3 regions of the Paenibacillus sp. FSL H7-0716 genome follow, and region 1 is predicted to be linked to each of the others. Evidence: riboswitches for the same ligand, from Rfam matches in the RefSeq annotation. Region 1 holds a riboswitch; each other region holds the start of a gene.
The links. A riboswitch is a leader RNA that binds a small molecule or an ion and turns the genes downstream of it on or off. The one in region 1 is predicted to bind cobalamin.
Positions count from the first base shown of each region.

Region 2: it holds a riboswitch for cobalamin, as region 1 does, so the genes downstream of both, metE (5-methyltetrahydropteroyltriglutamate--homocysteine S-methyltransferase) here and MHH60_RS16740 (S-layer homology domain-containing protein) in region 1, are expected to answer to the same signal.
Region 3: it holds a riboswitch for cobalamin, as region 1 does, so the genes downstream of both, MHH60_RS27950 (DUF4430 domain-containing protein) here and MHH60_RS16740 (S-layer homology domain-containing protein) in region 1, are expected to answer to the same signal.

Region 1 is NZ_JBBODA010000012.1:60,156-67,391, forward strand. It holds gene MHH60_RS16740 (S-layer homology domain-containing protein) at 1-4,348, opposite strand, end outside; cobalamin riboswitch at 4,513-4,713, opposite strand; gene MHH60_RS16745 (cellulase family glycosylhydrolase) at 5,055-6,776, shown strand; gene MHH60_RS16750 (transposase) at 6,846-7,094, opposite strand; gene MHH60_RS16755 (hypothetical protein) at 7,161-7,236, opposite strand, start outside.
Region 2 is NZ_JBBODA010000002.1:325,864-333,099, reverse strand. It holds gene MHH60_RS04365 (FtsX-like permease family protein) at 1-956, shown strand, start outside; gene MHH60_RS04360 (DedA family protein) at 975-1,598, shown strand; gene MHH60_RS04355 (undecaprenyl-diphosphate phosphatase) at 1,649-2,509, shown strand; cobalamin riboswitch at 2,609-2,814, shown strand; gene metE (5-methyltetrahydropteroyltriglutamate--homocysteine S-methyltransferase) at 2,970-5,273, shown strand; gene MHH60_RS04345 (DUF1540 domain-containing protein) at 5,418-5,570, opposite strand; gene MHH60_RS04340 (DUF4349 domain-containing protein) at 5,997-7,112, shown strand; gene msrA (peptide-methionine (S)-S-oxide reductase MsrA) at 7,203-7,236, opposite strand, start outside.
Region 3 is NZ_JBBODA010000035.1:35,582-42,817, reverse strand. It holds gene MHH60_RS27955 (methyl-accepting chemotaxis protein) at 1-662, opposite strand, end outside; gene MHH60_RS27950 (DUF4430 domain-containing protein) at 865-3,429, opposite strand; cobalamin riboswitch at 3,600-3,802, opposite strand; gene MHH60_RS27945 (GAP1-N2 domain-containing protein) at 3,930-6,926, opposite strand; gene MHH60_RS27940 (hypothetical protein) at 6,923-7,236, opposite strand, start outside.

The sequences.
Region 1 (7,236 bases):
CTGCCTTATGCGCAGCATTCACATATGGATAGAACCAATCGCCTAGAGCGACATCCTTATAGGTAATGCCTTTATCACTCTTAATATCAAGTTCTAATGCAGAAACGAGAATCTTAGTGAACTCCGCTCTTGTGATATAAGCTTTCGGATTCACCTGACCATTGTTACCTTGGATATATCCTTTTACCGTAGCTGTTTCAATCGCTGAATAAGCCCAGGAAGAGATCTTATCAGCATCTGTATACAGTTGTTTAATATCATTCGTGTTCTGGTTAGGATCCTTAGGAGTCACTGTTGGAGATGGACTCACATTTGGATCAACGCCGGCTTCCGGATTAGCTCCCCCACCAGGAGCAGGAGTAGCACCAGGCTTAGGCGTTGGGGTTGGAGTAGGGCTTGTAGTTGGTATCGGTGCATTTAGATCTACACCCAAATTCGTAGTATAACGCCACTGAATTCTTTCCCCGGCACTTAGTTTATATGAAGATGCACCATAATCAGGATAGACTCCATTCACATTATACATCCATCCACTGCCGCTGCCATGGTCAAATTCTCCATCGCCTGCGATCGATTCTACATACACACTTCCATATTTACCGCTCCAAGAATCTCGATATTCGATACCGCGGCTATCTAATGTTCTTTTTAATACAGACCACACCGTGTCACCAGATTGTAGCTCTACCTGTACAGATGGAACAACATATCCCTTATTAATTGTAAGCTTATCCACGGACAGGGTTACATATGGTTTCGATGGAGTGGTTCCGCCACCATTGTTGCCGCCATTTCCTTCACCATTTCCGCTACCACCGTCGCCGCCAGGTGTTTGTACTGCACTGGAAGCATACGCAATGTAGTCAGTGAAGTGATTGGTTTTTACAATTAAGTCATTTCCACTATCATAGGCATACTCAGACTTACCGCTTGCAAAACCTAAGTCATCACTTGCATATTTTTGAATGGCATGAGGGGTGCCATTTTGAATATAAGCAGCTTCTTTTCCTTTAAGGTCCTTAAAGGTTAACGTAATAAATTGACTGAATTCTACTCTTGCACTACCACCCATGGAAAATGCTTGAAGAATGTTATCAAGCTTCTTGTCCCCGGGAATAATCTGATTCACACTATCTTTTAGTGCAGATTCTGCACCGGTTAAAGCTGAAATCAGTTCAATCGCAGAGGCATCCCCACTTGTAACTTTTGCACCCTTAGGAATGACTACAGATACGTTACCTTTTATGGCCTCTATCTGAGGAAGGTCGCTGTTACTTGGTAAATTGACACTAACCTTCGATTGATTTTCTTCCGAAATAGCTACTGTGATTTCTTTGTTGCTATCTCCAGTGCTGATCGGAACGATATAATCATTAGCGTCATTTGGGATTTCTACTTTCGGGTTCTCCCCAGAAGGTAACGGAAGTTCTTTCGGACCCTCTGGTTGCCCAGGCCCCGGTTCTTCTGGTTGTTCCAGTTTCACATCATTCATATCAAAGAGACGGTTGCTATGATTGATCAGACGATCATAGGACACAAGAGCATACGTTCCTTGGTCCGTTGCCATATTGTCTACTTTGCCTGTGAGGATATGCTTAAATCCACCCTCAGGTGCAGCAAAGCTAAGCAGTGCATCAATAAGCGAATTTCCACTTTTAACAAATCTAGTGTCCGTGTGCGCATCTATGCCTACACCAGTTAAGGCTACAATTACCTGTGAGATACTTTCGCTGCTAGTGCTTCCCCAGCTTGTAAATCCGCCTTGATTGTTTTGGTTATCGGACAGCCATTGGATGGCCCGATCCACGGCAGCTTTTACATCATCACGGGTTGCATAATAAGGTGCAAGAGCTTGCATCGCCATCGCAGTCATATCGACATCGGCTTTGGTTACGCCTAATGCCCAGCCACCAGCTTCTGCTGTACCTTTTTTAACCTCTTTATCTAAAATGTACTGAACCAGTTTTTCTCTTGTGGTCTGTTCTGTAACTCCATCAACTACAGGGATCTCATAGTTGTGGCTATCTAGCGCGATTAGAGCAAAAATTGGACCATTATTGCCTTGCTTTTGGATATATTGATAATCAGCCAGTGCTTTTCTCAGATCATATCCCGCAACATTTGTGATATCTTTTCCGATAGAGGTAAGCCCTAGAATCGCTCTGGAATTCTCTGTGCTTTTATTGGCGTCGAGTTTTCCATCCTCTTTAATGATCGATGCTATTTTCGTTGCTACATTGTTGTAATAAAGATCGTAATAACCGTTAGGCACTGTATAGTTCGCCCGTGCTAAAGATAGAATCGACCATTCTCCACTACCTGTACCAAACGACGGATTCTTTACAGTGTTTAGAATATAGGCAAGGCTTTTATTTAATTGTTGTTTGGCTACAACAGTAGTAGGTTGTTCTAATTGCACATCATTCATATCAAAGAGACGGCTGCTATGATTGATTAGACGATCATAAGACACAAGTGCATACGTACCTTGGTCCGTTGCCATATTGTCCACTTTGCCTGTGAGGATATGTTTAAATCCACCCTCAGGTGCAGCAAAGCTAAGTAATGCATCAATAAGCGAATTTCCACTTTTAACAAATCTAGCGTCCGTGTGCGGATCTACGCCTACACCAGTTAAGGCTACAATTACCTGCGAGATACTCTCGCTGCTAGTGCTTCCCCAGCTTGTAAATCCGCCTTGATTGTTTTGGTTATCGGACAGCCATTGGATGGCCCGATCCACGGCAGCTTTTACATCATCACGGGTTGCATAATAAGGTGCAAGAGCTTGCATTGCCATCGCAGTCATATCGACATCGGCTTTGGTTACGCCTAATGCCCAGCCACCGGCCTCTGCTGTACCTTTTTTAACCTCTTTATCTAAAATGTACTGAACCAGTTTTTCTCTTGTGGTCTGTTCTGTAACTCCATCAACTACAGGAATCTCATAGTTATGGCTATCTAACGCGATCAGAGCAAAAATCGGACCATTATTGCCTTGCTTCTGGATATATTGATAATCAGCCAGTGCTTTTCTCAGATCATATCCCGCAACATTTGTGATATCTTTTCCGATAGAGGTAAGTCCTAATATTGCTCTGGAATTCTCTGTGCTTTTATTGGCGTCGAGTTTTCCATCCGTTTTAATGGTTGATGCTATTTTCGTTGCTACATTGTTGTAATAAAGATCGTAATAACCGTTAGGTACTGTATAGTTCGCCCGAGCCAAAGAAAGGATTGACCATTCTCCGCTACCTGTTCCGAACGTTGGATTCTTTACAGTATTTAAAATATAAGCAAGGTTTTTATCTAACTGTTGTTTGACGGCAACTGTAGTTTCCAGTTTGTAAGTAACCTGATAAGTTACATTTGTTTTGTTTCCAGCTCCGTCAAGAGCCGTTACAGTAATTGCATTACTGCCTGAATTCAGAGTAGCTTTGTACTCCCCAGTTGCAGGTGATAAAGTAACTCCATTCAGCTTCACTTCTGGAGTAATGTCACTATATACATTGTCGGTGACAGCTACTTTGAAGCTTATTTCTTTATTGGATACTTCCTGTTTATCTTGTATGCCACTTACTGTAATAACAGGGGGTTCTATGTCTAATGCATTGTTAAGACCGACAAGCGCATGATCTACACTTATTTGAGAGCTTGCCATGTTTTCGAGCACGGAATAGGCTTGATAAACTGCCGATTGCACTACTGGTCTGTCCAAAATAGTTTCTTTATTAGGGGCACTGTTAATCTCGGCGATTTCTGCAGTTAAAGCATCCTTATTGGCAAGTTGAACTGGGATTTCCCCCCAGCCGCCAAGATCAGAACCATAACCATAAGTGGTGAACTGAGTTCGAATGATGTCACCGTCTTGAGGCTTATAATCGGTCATCCCAAACGGAGGAAACACATTATTTACTGCATACATCCAACCCGACATGGAGGTATAGTCAAACTGACTTAACCACTCTGGGTCTGCTTTAGTGCCGACTGTTTTCCCATCGGCTGAAATCATATCTAAAATATATTGTGGAATATTGACTTCACTTCTGCCACTATCTTTAACTTCTGATAAATAAAAACCACTATCTATATTTCCTAAATATCTATAATTCCCATCACCTAGCGCACGTGTTATTAAAGATGCGCCATTATCGCCTTCATAAATCGGAACTTTAATAGGTTCCTTAATATACCCTTGGCCTAAGGAGAATTTCTCTACGGATACAGATACATACCCTTTAAGGGTAGAGCTTGCTCCATCTGCTTGAGCCGGGATTACACTTGTAGAGAATGTCGTAATAAATACAGCTACAATTAGTAACCACGCTAAAAACTTATTTTTCTTCATTTTTCCATAACCCTTCCCTTCATACCTATGATAAAAAACAGAATAAACTTTTCTTATAACCACAAAAAAACCACTCAACATAAACGTCAAGAGGTTAAGATAGTGAACCACAATAATCGCTGGCCAACACTATTCAAGCACCTCTCTATCGATCGTAGAGTTTGATGGTGTAACAGAAAAAGGCAGATATTCTGGCTCAAGTATCATCACCCTTGCTGCCTTCCCAGTTTCCCAGTGGCATTTTGCAAGGACTCCTCTTTCACAGCGGCGGGACCGCGCGGGATTCACACCCGCTTTCCATTTAACCAATCTATGATTGTACTTCCGCAACTATCATAGTTGGCACCTATTTCTAATTTTAAATTTTCATGCTTCATCATAACTAATATATATGCTTTTGTCATGTTATATTTCTTTTTTGTATAACGGGCAGCTAGAGATAATCCTATTGAATAACCAATTTCTACGACTAGGGGTTATTTAAATAATTTCTTTATCCAACTGTGGGGGAAATCAGTTTAAATCACTAATTCTTATATGAATTTACCACAAATTAGTAAGGTACTCGCTAAGTGTATTCTATGTTAGGGTATATTAAGAAAGCGTTTACAAAATAAAAATGGAGGTGTTTGTGTTCATCTAACCACCAAGTACAGCGTCAAAGCCAGGTCCAAGCATCCTAAATTATCTCACAAAGGAGAATTCAATGACTACGCGAATCCAGAAATCCTTCTTATCATTGACACTTGTCACCGCTCTTCTGCTCTCTCTGTTCTCATCCATGGCCGCAGCTGCAACTAAGGACGAGCAACAAGCTAAGGCAGCGCCAAAGAGTAAGATCCAATCCTATGTAGACGAAATGCAGCCCGGATGGAACCTTGGCAATACTTTAGATGCTACAGGTGAGGATGAAACCTCCTGGGGCAATCCACGTGTGACCCAAGATCTTATTAAAAAGATCGCCGCTCAAGGCTATAAAAGCATTCGGATTCCTGTGACCTGGGATACTCACATGGGTGCGGCACCAGACTATACCCTAGAAAAGGCCTACCTCGACCGTGTGGAAGAAGTTGTCGGCTGGGCACTGGACGCCAAGCTTTATGTCATGATTAATGTCCATCACGATTCCTGGCTATGGGTAAGCCATATGGAAGAAAAACACGATGAAACGCTGGCACGTTATAATGCAGCTTGGACTCAAATTGCCGATCGCTTCAAGGACAAATCCGATAAGCTGATGTTCGAGAGCATAAATGAACCTCGGTTCACCGATGGTGGAAGCACAGACGAAGCAAAAATGGAGCAAATGCTTACTGAACTTAATAACTCCTTCTATCAAATCGTGCGGAAATCCGGTGGGAAAAACGACCTCCGCCCACTTGTATTACCTTCATTAGAGTCTTCACCTACGCAAACAAGAATGGATCATCTCTATAAGACGATTACGGCTCTGAACGATCCAAATATTATTGCGACCGTTCACTTCTATGGCTTCTGGCCTTTTAGTGTGAACATTGCCGGCTACACCACGTTTGAAAAAGATACAAAAAACGATATCACTCAAACTTTTGATAACGTTTACAATACATTTGTAGCTAAAGGCATCCCTGTCATCGTCGGCGAATTTGGTTTATTAGGTTTCGATAAAGACACGGGTGTGATTGAACAGGGCGAGAAGCTTAAATTCTTCGAGTATCTGACTTATTATTTGAAAGAAAAGAAAATGACTTCCATGCTCTGGGATAACGGGCAGCATTTCAACCGTAAAACTTATAAGTGGTCTGACCCTGAACTCCACAATGTATTAATGTCTGGTCTGAAGGAGCGTTCCTCCAGCACCGAAAGCGATTTGGTCTACCTAAAAAAAGGGGCACAAATCAAAGATACCAAGGTTAAGCTAAACCTGAACGGCAATAAGCTAACCACCATTAGTGCCAACGGAAAATATCTGACCAAAGGTAAAGATTACACCTTAAATGGTGAGGAGCTCATCCTCAAAGCCAGTCAACTCAAAAAGCTCACAGCTTCCCAAAAATACGGTGAAAATGCCGTGCTGACTCTGAAATTCAACAAGGGTGTTGCGTGGAGACTTAAGGTCATTGTGTATGACACAGCTAAATTAAGCGATGCAAAAGGCACGACTGAATCCTTTGCCATTCCGACCACCTTTAATGGTAACCAGCTTGCCACAATGGAAGCTGTATATACCGCTGGTGGCAATGCAGGTCCGCAGGACTGGACTCCATTTAAGGAATTCGGCAATACCTTCTCACCTTCTTATAACACTAAAGAAATCAAGCTGCTTCCCGCGTTCTTTAAAGATGTTAAAGACGGCGAGGTTATTCTGAAGTTCCACTTCTGGAATGGGGATATTATCACCTACAAGATCACGAAGAGCGGAACAACCGTTGTAGGAAAGTCCTCTTAAGCATCGGTCCTGTCAACAACACAAATAGGGGTGTCCCTTCAGGGAACATCCCTATTTGTATTCTACCCATCACATATAAACCTCATCATACGAAATTATCATCAACCGATAAATTAAATATACGCCAAGATAGGCTCCGGTAATAAGAAACATTGGATTCAAAAATATCGCATGGATCGAGGTCATAAACACAGCATGATCTCTTAATATCTCGTAAATTGCCAAGGCGGAAATATTTCCAAAGATAATCGCACTTAAGACCGAAACAACATTAAAAACCATACGCCACTTTATCGATTTACCCTGTAACATCAGCATAACAATGGGAACAAGAATACTACCAAGTACGATTAAAAATTTCATCCAGCTCACCTCGGTAAATTTTTAATCGTCCAACTCCACACTTTCGATTTGTCCCTCTGCATTTACCGTCCACTCGATTTCAACGCCATTATTCAAT
Region 2 (7,236 bases), on a different contig from region 1:
AGCATCTGAACGAAATTAAGGAAGAGCTCAAGACGCACGGACTCCCTTATGAAGCGCTTAGTATTCCGATTAAATATGCTGAGGTTGAAGCTCAGACTGGACCCGATCGCACTTTACGCCTTCCCTTGATTGCTTTCAGTGATTATAATCTCGCCCTGCAACGTGCAGGTTTCACAACAGATGAGCGTGTTCTGGTGGGCAACGATGGTCTGGTGATGATTGGATCGCAGCGGGATCGCAGTTTAACAGAAGGCAGAGTAAAAGCAGTCTATTCCTTGCAGCAAGGACTTGCCATTAAAGAAATAGGTTATACCGAGCAAGTCCCCATCGCCGAATATTTATTGCCGGAGCTGGATGGTAGAGATGGCGGGGATTTTAGTGGTGTCGTGATCAGTGATGAGCTTTACAGCGCTATTGATCCCGTGCAGTCGGATCTTTATACAGGTTTTTATGTAGAGGATTTTCCACAGACGGTAGGTATCGCAGCTGATCTTGCCCATAAAGGTAAACAGTCCTATGAAAGTGATTCTCCGTATGCGATTGTGATCAGCGGCACGCTGTTTGAACTTCAGAAAACATTGTATAACACAATGCTTTTTGCTTCCTTGCTGGTGGGCACTGTCTTTTTTATCGCGGCGGGCAGCTTTCTTTACTTCCGGTTATATACCGATCTTGATCATGATCGCAATCAATATTCCACTTTGTCCAAGATGGGGCTTACGGATAAAGAACTCAATCGAATAGTTACGATTCAACTCGCTTTGTTGTTTTTTGTGCCGGTCGGAATAGCTATTTTACACAGTGTGTTTGCCTTTATTGCCCTTCAACGGTTGTTCTACTTATCTATCGCAACGGAGACAGGCGCGGTGTTACTCGGATATTTGGCTGTTCAAGGACTATACTTCTTTTTTATTCGCAGCCGCTATTTACGCAACCTGAAGAAGAACTTGATATGAGAAATGGGGGGGAACAAGATGCAAGCATGGATTACAGATTTTATGGAGCAGTTTGGTTACTTCGGTATTTTTCTGATGCTGGCCTTTGAAAATATATTTCCACCAATTCCTTCAGAAGTGATCCTGCCCTTTGGAGGATTTATGACGACTACGACGAGCTTAACGATCCCTGGTGTAATTATTGCTGCCACGGCTGGTTCGCTACTGGGTGCAGTAATCCTCTATTATATTGGCCGATTATTGGATGTGAGCCGGTTAGAGAAACTGGTTGAACGCTGGGGTGGCCTAATTCGGATCAGTAAAAAAGATATCCACAAGGCTGACGCCTGGTTTGATAAATATGGCTATTGGACTGTATTGTTTTGTCGGATGGTTCCGCTGGTCCGCAGTCTGATTTCGATTCCGGCGGGAATGTCGGGCATGAAATTTGGAGTGTTTATGATCTTCACAACGATTGGCACATTGGGATGGAATTTGCTGCTTGTGCTTATTGGCGCGGCTTTGGGCGAATCCTGGGAAGACATTGCCATGTACATGGATGTGTACTCCAATGTAGTCTATGTACTAATTGCTGGCGGATTAGTTATTATTGGGTTTCTGTACTTCCGCAAACGCAGCCGGAGAATGAACACTGAGGGCTAAGCGGGTGGAGGACTGATAATAGAAATGATTATTAAAAAGGAGGGAAACACATGGAGCTATTAACGATTATTAAAGCCATTATTTTGGGGCTTGTTGAAGGTTTAACTGAATTTGCTCCAGTATCCTCCACGGGTCATATGATTATTGTTGATGATATGTGGCTGAAATCACAGGCGTTATTTGGACAATATACGGCAAATACCTTCAAAGTAGTTATTCAACTGGGTTCAATATTAGCGGTTGTTGTGATTTTTAGAAATCGGTTCATTGATTTGTTAGGCTTAAAGCGTTTCAGCCGTAAGCAATTGGATCCTGTAACAGAGGAGCTACCGCAGATGGAGCAGGGCGGGCATCTCAAGCTGACTCAGGTTCTGGTAGGGTTAGTGCCTGCAGGTGTGTTAGGTGTTCTGTTTAATGATTATATTGATGAGCATTTATTCTCTACCTCAACGGTGTTAATTGGTCTAGTGATCGGGGCTATATTGATGATTATTGCGGATCTGTTTGGGCCGAAGAAGATCAGAACTGAGAGTGTAGATCAGATTACATACAAACAGGCACTTGGTGTAGGTCTTGTACAGTGTTTTTCGTTATGGCCTGGATTTTCACGCTCGGGCTCGACGATTTCTGGTGGCGTACTCCTCGGGATGAGCCATCGGGCCGCTGCTGATTTTACGTTTATTATGGCAGTACCCATCATGGCAGGTGCCAGTCTGTTGTCACTGATGAAAAACTGGCAATATTTCACCATGGACGCGTTGCCGTTTTTTATTGCTGGCTTTATTAGTGCCTTCCTATTTGCGCTGTTATCGATGCGTTTCTTCTTAAAACTGATCAATCGTATCAAGCTCTTACCGTTTGCTATATACCGTATAATTCTTGCTGCTGTAGTATATTTCGTATTTTTCTAAGTCCGTTATAAGGAATCGATATAACAGAAGCCCCAGTAATCTATTGCAGATTGCCGGGGCTTTCACGTATGATGACATCAGATTAAGACACTCAAATGATGAAAGATATCGGAGACAGGTGCTGACCGGAAAATAGTAATTCGGTAGGCTTAATAGGGAAATTCGGTTCGAAGCCGATGCGGTCCCGCCACTGTAACGGAAGAATCTCGAGCAACAGAGGTCACTGGCAATTTACTACTGCTGGGAAGACTGCTCAAGATGTTGACGCCGCTAGCCAGGAGACCTGCCTGTTTCAACAGCACTGCTTCACCTACGGAAGATAGGGAGGTGTTAGACGTTAACCATGGGTATATCATGGGCGTCTTTCCCTTTGACTTTTTTAGGGAAGGGCGCTCTTTTTTATAGGAAAGCAAGTAGCTTTGGAGTTTGAAATAAGAGATTGAAGAGGGAGTGTATCGAGATGACGAATAAAGTAAAAGTAAGCAATCTTGGATATCCGAGAATCGGAAAGAACCGCGAATGGAAAAAGACACTGGAAGCCTACTGGCAGGGGAAAATAAATGAGGAGCAATTCCGCTCCGAAATGGCAGCAATTCAGCTGCAGCATTTGAAGACCCAGCAAGAGGCAGGAATTGAGCTTATTCCGGTAAATGATTTTACATTTTATGATCATGTGTTGGATACGGCTGTTATGTTTGGAATTGTACCTCCACGGTACACGTATGATGGCGGCGACATCGGGCTTGATCTTTATTTTGCAATGGCCCGTGGTAATGCTGAGGCTACTGCCTGTGAGATGACCAAATGGTTCAATACGAACTATCACTATATCGTTCCAGAGATCGGCACACAAACACCACGCCTGACTGAAAATAAACCTCTAGCGGCTTATCGTTTTGCTAAATCGCAGGCAGGGATTGAAGGTAAACCGGTACTTTTAGGTCTGTATACCTTCCTTAAGCTGTCCAAAGGTTACGCAGCGGCAGATATCGCCAAGATTGCTGCACGTTTTGTTCCGGTCTATGTTCAACTGCTACAGGAACTGAAGCAAGAAGGGGTAAGCTGGGTACAAATCGATGAGCCAGCGATTGTTACAGGCATAAGTAAAGAAGAATTAACACTGCTTAACTCGATATACACAGAAATTGCCGGCTCCGTGCCGGGCTTGAATATTATTTTACAGACGTATTTTGAAGCTGCTGAACCGCTGGAGGCACTGCTAGAGTTGCCTGTTCAAGGCTTGGGTCTTGATTTTGTGCACGATGGTGGAGCGAATCTGGCTTCTATCGAACGTCTTGGCTGGCCGAAGGACAAATGGCTGGGTGCCGGAATTATTGATGGACGGAACATTTGGCGTTCCGATTTAGACGCTAAGCTGCAACTGGTAGAAAAGCTCAGCGTTCATGTGCCGCTTGATCGTCTTATTCTTCAGCCTTCTTGCAGTCTGCTGCATGTCCCAGTCACCGTTCAAGGTGAGGTGAAGCTGAAGGCGACAGTTAAGAATGCGTTAGCTTTTGCCGATGAGAAGCTTGCAGAGCTTAGTCTGCTCGGAGCAGCCCTCGCAGATAAAGGAGAAGCTTCTAAAGCAGCGCTGGCCGCTAGTCGTGAAGCTATTGCAGCATTCCGCGCACTACCTGAGCGTGGCCGTAAGGATGTGGCGGAGCAAGTGCTTGCACTTGCAGCTCTACCGGACCAACGCAGTCTGCCTTTTGCTGAGCGCTTAAAGGTGCAGCAAGAGAAATGGCAGCTTCCACTTCTGCCAACCACTACAATTGGTAGCTTCCCGCAGACAGTAGAAGTGCGTCAGGCGAGATTGAAATGGCGTAAAGGGGTCTGGAATCAGGAGCGTTATGATGGATTTGTTCGTGAGCAGATCGCGGATGCAATTACCTTCCAAGAAAAGCTAGGTCTGGATGTTCTGGTCCACGGTGAGTTCGAGCGTACAGATATGGTGGAGTTTTTCGGAGAAAAGCTGGATGGATACTTGTTTACTAGTAATGGCTGGGTTCAATCCTACGGTTCCCGTTGCGTTAAGCCACCGGTGATCTACGCGGATGTTGCATTTATACAGCCTATGACTGTAAAAGAAAGTGTCTATGCACAATCGTTGACGAAGCTTCCGGTTAAAGGAATGTTGACGGGCCCTGTAACGATCCTCAATTGGTCATTTGTACGTGATGATCTCAGCCGGGAAGAGGTGGCCAATCAAATTGCTCTTGCCCTTCGCCATGAAGTAAAAGCGCTGGAAGATGCAGGTATCGAAATGATTCAAGTGGATGAGCCGGCTATACGTGAAGGACTTCCGCTTAAGGCAGAAGACCGTGAGCATTACCTGAACTGGGCAGTGAAGTCGTTCCGCGTTGCTACGAACCATGTGAAGGCAACGACACAAATTCATACGCATATGTGCTATAGCGAATTCAATGACATGATCGATTCCATATCGGCTATGGATGCTGATGTAATCTCCATTGAGACTTCACGTAGCCATGGAGAGCTGATTATCAGCTTTGAGGAGCAGGACTATGATAAAGGAATCGGTCTTGGAGTGTATGACATCCATAGCCCGCGGGTTCCGGCTGTAGAAGAAATGACAGCGAATATCGATCGTGCGCTGCGGGTGCTGGATCCTGAACAGTTCTGGATTAATCCGGATTGCGGTCTGAAAACACGTGGCTGGCAGGAGACAGAGGATGCACTACGTAACATGGTAAGAGCTGCGGCTATTGCGAGGGAAAAGTCAGGGGTTATTGCTTCTAAATAGACATAAATAAATTAGAGCCAGGGTAAATTACCCTGGCTTTTTAGTTCACTTATTTTTTTATATCAGCTACTTGATAATAATTCTCAATCTTGTTAGAATGAAAAAGAAAAGAAGGAACCGTGGAGGGTCCCTTCAGGCATTTACTTATTTACTTTCGAAAGTTTTGCAATCTGTTTCTTCTGCGCGTTTTGGTTCTTGGGAGCTGTGGAAAGCTACGAAGATCGATTCAGCGCTGCATTTGTTCTCTTCTGCCCAGTGGGTGCACGAGTTAACTTCACAAACTACGTCTTTTGCCATGAGGGTTCACCTCCCCTTATAGTAATTGATAGGATCATTCAATGAACGGCTCTGTTCAGCAAGGTGGAGCTTGTCTCAACAAAGCCGTGTCACGCCCTCATTCTTTATGAATAGAGGGTATTTGGCTTTTTTTACTAGGTTAGACGTGGTAATTGTACCAAATAATGAGTTTGTAAGCAAATGAGTTCTTTAACTTTCGGGTCTCTCTCCCACATCAAAAATATGTCCAATAAGAGCCGCAGAAATGCGGCTTTTGTGTATTCAACAAGAAAACCAAAAGAAATTTACCGGAATTCCATATTCCTGTGCAACCTTCCAAGTTTTGGGACGTCAAAGAAATGAGAGACGGAAGAGATCTGTACAGAACATGACATTCCGTAACGTTACAATGCTAGGGATAACCACTACACTTTTGGAGGAATGAGAATGCGCAAATGGGGTCTGCATTACTTATGTTTATTAATTCTTGCGGTGGTATTGGCAGGTTGTGGTTCGGGTGATAACAATTCGGCGGCTGACAAATTAGCTAGTGACGGCGGAAATACGAGTAATTCTGCTGCAGCAACCACTGAGCAATCTTCGAAAGCTACATTAGCGGATAAGAGCACCTCAGCAGAAGCTGAGACAGCAGCGGGAGGCAACGAAACCCCAGTTGAAAAAGGTTTAACATCAGAGAACACGGATCAAGGAAACGCGGGATTCACGGGCAGTGATGTCGTGGAAGGGTTGAACAAGAAGCTAATCTATCATGCCAATTTGACTATGGAAGTAGAAGACTACGGTAAAGCTCAGACTGAAATCCGCAACATGGTAACGATGGCTAAAGGATATATTATTGAGTTTAACGAGAACATGTCGCAATATGAGCAAGGGGGGACGTTTATCCTTAAGGTGCCTGCCTCCGGGTTCTCTCCTTTTCTGAATAATTTGGAAAAAGTAAAACACGAATCGCTACAGCGCAGTATTCAAGGTCAGGATGTTTCGGAGGAGTATGTTGATCTGGAGTCGCGCCTGAAGGCAAAGCAGTTAATGGAAGCTCAATATACTGAGTTTATGAAAAAAGCAACGAAATCAAGTGATCTGGTCGCCTTTGCAAACGAGCTTGGTTCGATTCAAGAAACGATTGAGCAGATCAAAGGCAGAATGCGATATATAGATCAGAACGTATCCTTTTCAACGGTAGAGCTTAGAGTGTACCAGACGGATGAGAGCTTAGCCGTGAAGGAAAAGGCAGAGCAAGGTCCATTGCTAGAACGGGCATCGGATGCTTTAAAAGGAAGCCTGAACGCACTATCTGTTATGTTTCAGTGGATTTTTGTAATTCTTGCAGGCGCATTGCCGATTCTAATCGGTGCGGGTATTATTTTAGTCATCGTTTGGTTTGCCCGCAAAAATATCCGTGCACGACGGGAGCAGCAGACCCAGCGGATACGGCAAGAAAATCGGGAACTGAACAAAGAGATATTCCCTGCACCAGCAGAGCCAAAGGTGACAACCTCAATAAAGGATAAGAAAGCTAACGAGGACGAGAATAAAGAATAAGCTCCTATGAATTAAAAAGCCTCCAATTCATGGTATACCGTGAATTGGAGGCTTTTCTATAAGACAGTACAGTATTTCGCTTATCGAAGATTAGACAGGCTGGAAGAGTACACGATACTCGCCA
Region 3 (7,236 bases), on a different contig from region 1:
TGCAGTTCTTTAAGGGGTTTTGTTATCAGTCGAATAATTGCAATACTAATTACGAAACAAATCACCCAGGCGAACGTAATCATTATGGTATTGTTTACCCGCATGCTTTTAGCGGTTGCCATGGAATCTGAATTGTGTTCATCAGCATCTTTAAGCAAAGAATCACTAATTCCTTTAAGTAGGTTGATCATTTTTTCACGGGATTCGTTAAATTCGCCTGAAAATACTTTATAGGCCTCTTGATTATGATTACTATCAGCAATCTTTATAATGTTATCCCGCTGTGCACGATAATCTGGCAAAAAGGACTCATACTCTTTGATTTTACTTACAATAGCAGGATCATTATACTGAATCGCTTTCACCTTGTTCATAAGTTCATTATTATCCTGAACCTTCACTTGAATACTCTCAGAAAGTTCTTTGTTTTTGCTGGCATTTACGCTAATCAAACGCTCCAAAAGATAGGATTCAATAGCCCGATTATTCGTACGCATCTGCCCTACGTAAGAAACAGGCAATAAATTTTCATTATATGTCTCATTTGTTTTTTCGGCCATTCGGGTCATCGTGATGATGCCTATGCCACCTACAACATTCACCATGATTACAGCAAATACCAAAAGCAACCCTATTTTGTATTTCACTTTCAAATTTTTCATCTACACTCCGCCTTCACATTATCTTATGATCTATCTATTTTTATCGGTCGGAAGGGCTAAGAGTTTGATGATTTTTTAAATATTGTGTCGAATAAAAGTATATATTGTCATAAAACGACTTTTCCAAAAAAATAAAAGGGCGGGCACCCGATCCGCTATTACTCCGAATCCCTGTGCCCGCCTAATTAATCATTCCTCTTCCTTATTCTCCAGAGGTATAGTACCAGTACAAAGTATCACCGTTCTGCAAAATATAACTGTCTGCACTGATGCTTGGATCAGCATCCCGGTTCGTTTTATACTTCCATCCGCTGCTTGGGCCTCCATCAAATTCAGCCAACCCGTCAATAGATTTCACGTAGATGCTTCCAGCGTTGCCGGATGATACTACCTTAGTGCCTAATTGACTGACTAATAAGCTATAAGCCGTTTCGCCCTCTTTTAGAGCTACTGTTGTACTGGCTAGGATGGTTCCTTTCCGGCTATCTCCAATCACTGAAAGGGTAGCGGTAGCTTTAACTGGAGCAATAACAGAGGATCCGACAGTCAGAGACTGAGTATAACGCGCTACGCTCGGTACGCTGTCTTTAGCATAACCGGTAACAGTTATTGTATAGCTATTTGCTGGGAGACCGCCATCAACAACAGCCACACCTTGTTCATTCGTGATTACCTTCTTATCACCAATCGAAACCTGCACACCTGCAGCCGGTGAGGTAACCGGATCAGAAGTGAAGCTTTCCTGATTCCACACCCACTTTTTCTGTGAAACCTTTACAGTAAAAGCTTCATTAGCTTTTGGCTGTGATGGGGAAAGCACCACAGAATCTACAACCTGTGTATTTTCTCCTGCATAATAGACAAGCACACGATCGGATTCCTGTAGTTCGAACGCATCCATACCCACACTTGGATATATCCACTCCCCGCCGCGTGATACCACGAAGCTCCACCATCCGTCGTAAGTACCTTGCGAAACTCCATGGATACCTGATACAAAGTTGCCATAAGACGATTTGGTGATATCTACTTTAAAATCATCGGTAGACCCTAGTTGTTGCAACGCTTCAAGGGCATTGGAGGCTTTCAAAGTCCCCTCACTAATCAACCCTTCCGGGCCTTCAACGGTTAGCGAAGCTGTTACATTCTTAGAAATCACTTTTAGAGCTTTTGTATATTTAGCAATCGTTGGGGCTTTGCCTTCACGGTAGCCAGTTACAGTCAGTGTATAGTCACTTGCGGGCACATTTCCTGAGAATACGGCCTCACCTTTAGCATTCGTCGTTACCGTCTGAGCTCCAATTTCGACCTGAACACCCGCAGCTTTTGCAGTTACAGGAGAGGAAGTGTTTGTAGCAGCGTCCCATTTCCACGTCTTACTAGTTACAGTGACGGTAAAAGAATCGCCCTCTTTAAGATTTGCCTTGGAAAGCGTAACGGAATCCACAAGCTTAGTGTCATCTCCGGCATAATAAACCAGTACCTGATCTGAATCTTTAAGTACAAAATCACTCATGCCTACATCGGGATTCATCCATTTTCCGTCACGTGATACAACATACATCCATCCGTCATAACCACCAAAGCTTCCAGCAGCAATACTTCCGATGCCAGTCACATAACTGCCCGAAGGATTCGTGATCGGCAAGTTCGTTTGAAGCGCCAGCTTCTCTAACGCTCCAAGTGCGTTGCCAGCATAGGCGTACCCTTGTGCCAACGTGGCCCGTGGTCCCTCAATCGTTACAGGGGCGTAGATTAGTGAGCTCTGAATGGAGGATTTGGAAAAATCGTATAGCTTACTGTTGCTTCCTTTATACAGCAAATTATACGCAACCAGCGCCTGAAGTCCTTGCTCTGTCGCCAGAACATTACTGCTTCCACCACGGCTATGGGTGAAGCTACCATCAGCTAGACGATAGCTAAGCAGGTTCTCCATTAGATCCACTTTGTTTTTGGTGTATTCTAATCCACTAGGATCAACTCCAAAGGATGTGAGTCCAAGGATTGCTTGTGCGCTACTTTCAGCACTGTCACCGTAACCCCCATGGCTATCTTGAGCTGCAGATAACCAAGCTACGGCTTGTAGCCCTGCTAAGTAGGCTTCGGGATTATTTTTATGTGCCGCCAGAGCCGTCAAGGTTATCGCTGTCATATCAGGCTCACTTGCGCCTGAGGTTAATGCAAAGCCCCCATCCGGATTCTGTTTGGAGAGAATCTCCGTAAGGAGCTTATCCGCCGTCCATTTCGCGTCACTCGGGATATTATATTTACCAGAATCCAGCGCAAGTAAAGCATATACCGGATTATTTAGCGTCTGTTCACTGAGCTTGCTGTTATTATAAATTTTCTCAATCAGATTATAGCCAGGAGTCGTTCCGTTACCAGCAAAGCTAGTAGGATCTGCACCAATCGCTCTCACTGCGAGCACGATTCGAGCATAATCGGTTACATTGGCGAAATTTCCAGCTGCATCCTTTACTTTTTTCTCAAGCTCTGAATGGTAACTGGTTGGCAGCTTATATCCTGCTTGCGCTAATCCAATAGCTTGCCAATCCGATTGCACGCCACCTTTCAAGAGATATTCTGCAGCCGCATAAGTCGCATCCGCAACATTAATCCGCTCCGCAGCAGTTGCTTCCAGACCGGAGCCAGCGCTCGCTTCTGCAAATATTTGTCCTGCCGGAGCAAGAGATGTTCCTAGAATTGAAATGACCATGAATAAGGCCAGCCCAAGTGCTACAAACTTGGAAGACATGATTTTCTTCATTGTTTAACCTCTTTCTGTATAAGAATGGGTACTACTGGGAATAAGACGCATAACATAAAGACCGCCCCTTTAGAGGGCGGTCAGGGAAGATTACAAATCGAGGCTGAGGCGCTTGCTTCCTGCCAACAGTCCATCTGTATATGTTCCACATTCTTACCCCACGAAGAATAGAAACGCTCACGAAAAAGGCAGGTCTCCTGGCTGATGCTTCATCGCTGTTCTTCACCTTCCCACCCTACCTTCGGGGCAGTGGCTTATAGAAGAAAAACTCCGCACATACAGTGGCGGGACCGCGCCGGACTCTTGCACCGGACTTCCCTTTTAAGCAGACGACTAGATTGATAGAGTCTGCACCTTTTCCAGTATGTAGTATCTTATTTTGACATCCATAATCATATCTATTAATACATAGCATGTCTATAGAAAAGCTTAGTAAGGGCAGCAAAAAAATGAACAGCAATACGCCACCTGCCGGTAGGTATTGCTGTTCAGAAAGCTTGTTATTCGACTGTTCCTTCCGGACTTGCAGTTGGGGAAGGTTCAGCACTTGAATCAGAAGCTGGTGGAATATTAGGATCGGGATCTACGATCAATGTAAATCTTCCGGCTTTGATCATACTTTTCTCTAAAATTGTCGCTCCAGGCTCCAATGTAACCTCAACCTGATAGGAAGGTTGTTCCCCTTCAGTCACAGCTGTTGCGGAAGGCAACCCAGTGCTGTCCTCAGCATCAGAGGAAGGCGTAGGAGACGGAGATACATCAGCTACAGCATTAGTAGCATCTGCACCTTCTGCTGTTCCTCCAGTAGTGCCAGCGGCATCTGACTCGTCAGCGGCGTTTCTCTCATCCGTCCCATCCGTTGACGGCACTGGACAAGTCCCATTCGTAGCAGCGACCTTAAAGCTTTTATCTATCTCTGTAGACGAAGACATTAAACTAATCTCAGTCGGTTGAAACTGCACACAGTCATCTGCACTTGCGAAGGTGAACACCAATATGCTGCTCCCCTTATCTCCTTCGCCGCTCTGATCCTTCAAGTATACTGAAGCCGGAGGCAGCACATTGCCTGCACTCTGAACAGGGGTCGGCTCAGGGCTTGTTCCCGGCAGAGCCGTCTTCGTATCATCCGGACGCAGCATACTGAATACGATAATTGCAATAATCACCAGAATACCCGTAATGGAGCCGGAGATTAAGAGTCGAAATCGGCTGCGGCTGATCCAGCGCGCCAGCGGGGAAGCCAGTTGGGAGCGGGCTTCATTGTACACATTTTGCAGAGCAGGCCGAGCTGCCGCGACATAGTTCTTTCGGAATTCCCGATTCTTGAACGCTTCACGATCACTGCTCAGGAAATACTTCAGAATCGCCTTACGGTAACCCGGTTGCAGCTTTTTATTCGAAACCGTAAATAAAGGATTGCCTTGCGACCAAGCAAAAAACCGATAGATGATTTCTTTGTCGGAACCGGCTTTACGCTTTAACAGCTCCAGAAGCGCATCGTAATCCAGCGGACCCCCTTCACGCTGAGTTGTATAGTAAAAGGCTAGCGGAAGCCGTTCAAAGGGTTCCAGAACACGCGCCTCTTTTAGCAAACGACGACCCAGTAGCTGCACATCATCTAGTTCCTGCGGAGACAATCCTGTAAAAATCTCTTCATTTGGCTTCTCTTCACCAAACCAGCGGTAAGCGGCACGCAGCGCATTCTCTTTCTGCTTGCTAATCCTATCCAGTGGCGGCTGCCAATCGACAACATTACCATACCGTAAAAAAACTACCTCCAGAAGCTCCTCCTGCGTCATATCAGAAAGCGATAAGCGGTTCAGTAAGAATCTATCTGCTGAAGCAGCAAGATCCTGCATTAGGGAGAGTGCCTTAGGAGCAACTCCTGTTCCTTTGCGGCGATCTTTTTCTGCCTTATCTACAATTTCATGAATTTCCGCCACAGAAGCCACCGGATCATGCTCCAGCTGAAGCTTTTCTAGCAAATAATCCTTCACAGCATTTTGAGCAAAAGACTGCTCTAACGCCACTGGCAGGAACCGCCCCCAATGGAGCACAAAGCTCAGAATATCCGCAGATCTGGACGCCGCAGCTAGTCTTGATTCCATATAAGGCTCAAGTAGCTGCTTACGGAAATAAGTTTCAGACATCACGCGCTGGAAGTAAGCTGCACTTAACTCATCATTACTCTCAATGATCCCGTAAGCAGCACTCAAAATATCCTTGCGGCCCGCTTCCACACTATGAAGCATCCCATTGATGAAATAATCCACGATTCTGACCCTGTAATTGTGATCCTTAAGTACAAAATACTCTTTAAAGCATTCCATAATCGCCGGATCTGGCACATTTCTTTGCCGAATCAGATCAAATTCCCGGTCAAACCGTTCTAAGAAAATATCATTCAAGCGGATTCTAGAATGAATTGCACCGTCTGGCTTTAGGTATGAAAGCAAACCACTTAGCACCGCACTCTTGTTTTCCGTATATAAATGCTCGTTCCCTTGCTCAATCTCATAAAAGATAGCCAACTCATTATAGAAAGAAAGAGATAGCTTGTGCTCAGGACTCTCTCCACGCAGAATCTGATCGGCGAAGCTTACGAAGTCGTTAATATCTCCTGGATTCAGCAGTAACAGCTTCCATACCAAATCAGCATAAGGCTGGCGGGACTCGCCAAAATCGACATTCCCCATCCGTCCGGAAGCCAAATCAAAGGTATAATCCTTCTCAATACTGCGGTCACCGGGACGAAGTGAACCTTTTTCCACAAAGCTAAGATGTATATATTTACGGCTTTGCGGTTCATTCGCATACGTAATCACGCCTAATCTACGGCGGAATTCATACGGCAGCACGCTATACAGAATTTCTGTAAGCTCCACCGCCCGCGCGGACAACTCGGTGATAGGTACGTTTAGAGCCACGTAGATTTTTTTCTTACCTGCTACAGAGAGCATTACCGCTTGCAATAACGCCTTGAATATCCCTTCATCAATCCCTAGCAAGCGTAAGCCTGCGATTGGATCCGGGCTGCGGTCTGTGCGAACAACTGGAATAGAGGGCAGCTCCGGCAAGGTTCCACCAAGCTCTCCAGTATAACGCTCTGCAAAATCAGCATGCAGCCAGTCTCCATAGCTCTGCACAATTTCTTCGGAACGTGAAGCAGGTACTACATAGTTATGTGCAAAAAAAGCGCTTCGTTGGCCTGTGAAATCGGCCGCTTGATAACGACTAAGCCCAATAACTGTATCCCCGTTCTCAGCATGAAATAGGTGCAGCGCACCAGGATATGCAGCCTCATCCTTCTCCCCACGCGCGGTTAACTCCGCAGGAGCATCGTAGAGGCAGAAGGGATGAAGGATTTTTTTCACAAAATTATTGTCTAGACTATCTGATTTCGCTACCGTATCGAAGCCTTCTGTGGAACGAAACACTCCGCGACGTTCGCGGGTGTACATCTGTTGGGCGATTGTTGACCCTGAGAAAACATTCACGGGCCGTCGCTCCCCTCAATATACTTCAGCTTATGCAGCAGCCAAATAAAAGGCTCGTCTACACGAATCGGGCTTACTACACCCTCAATCTTTTGATTCACAGGGTTGCTGCCCAACGCAGATACTGCAAAATAACCCGTATTCGCGAAATAAACATCCATTGTATCTTTAAAGGGTCTGTCCACCTTACCAATAAATCTGCGAATTTCCCCGTCGATATTATGAAACTCGTCCATGTTTAATGTTTTGCGGTGAACATAGTTATTGAACACATTGCTGTTAGACTTGATGTAATCGCCATCTTCATCCT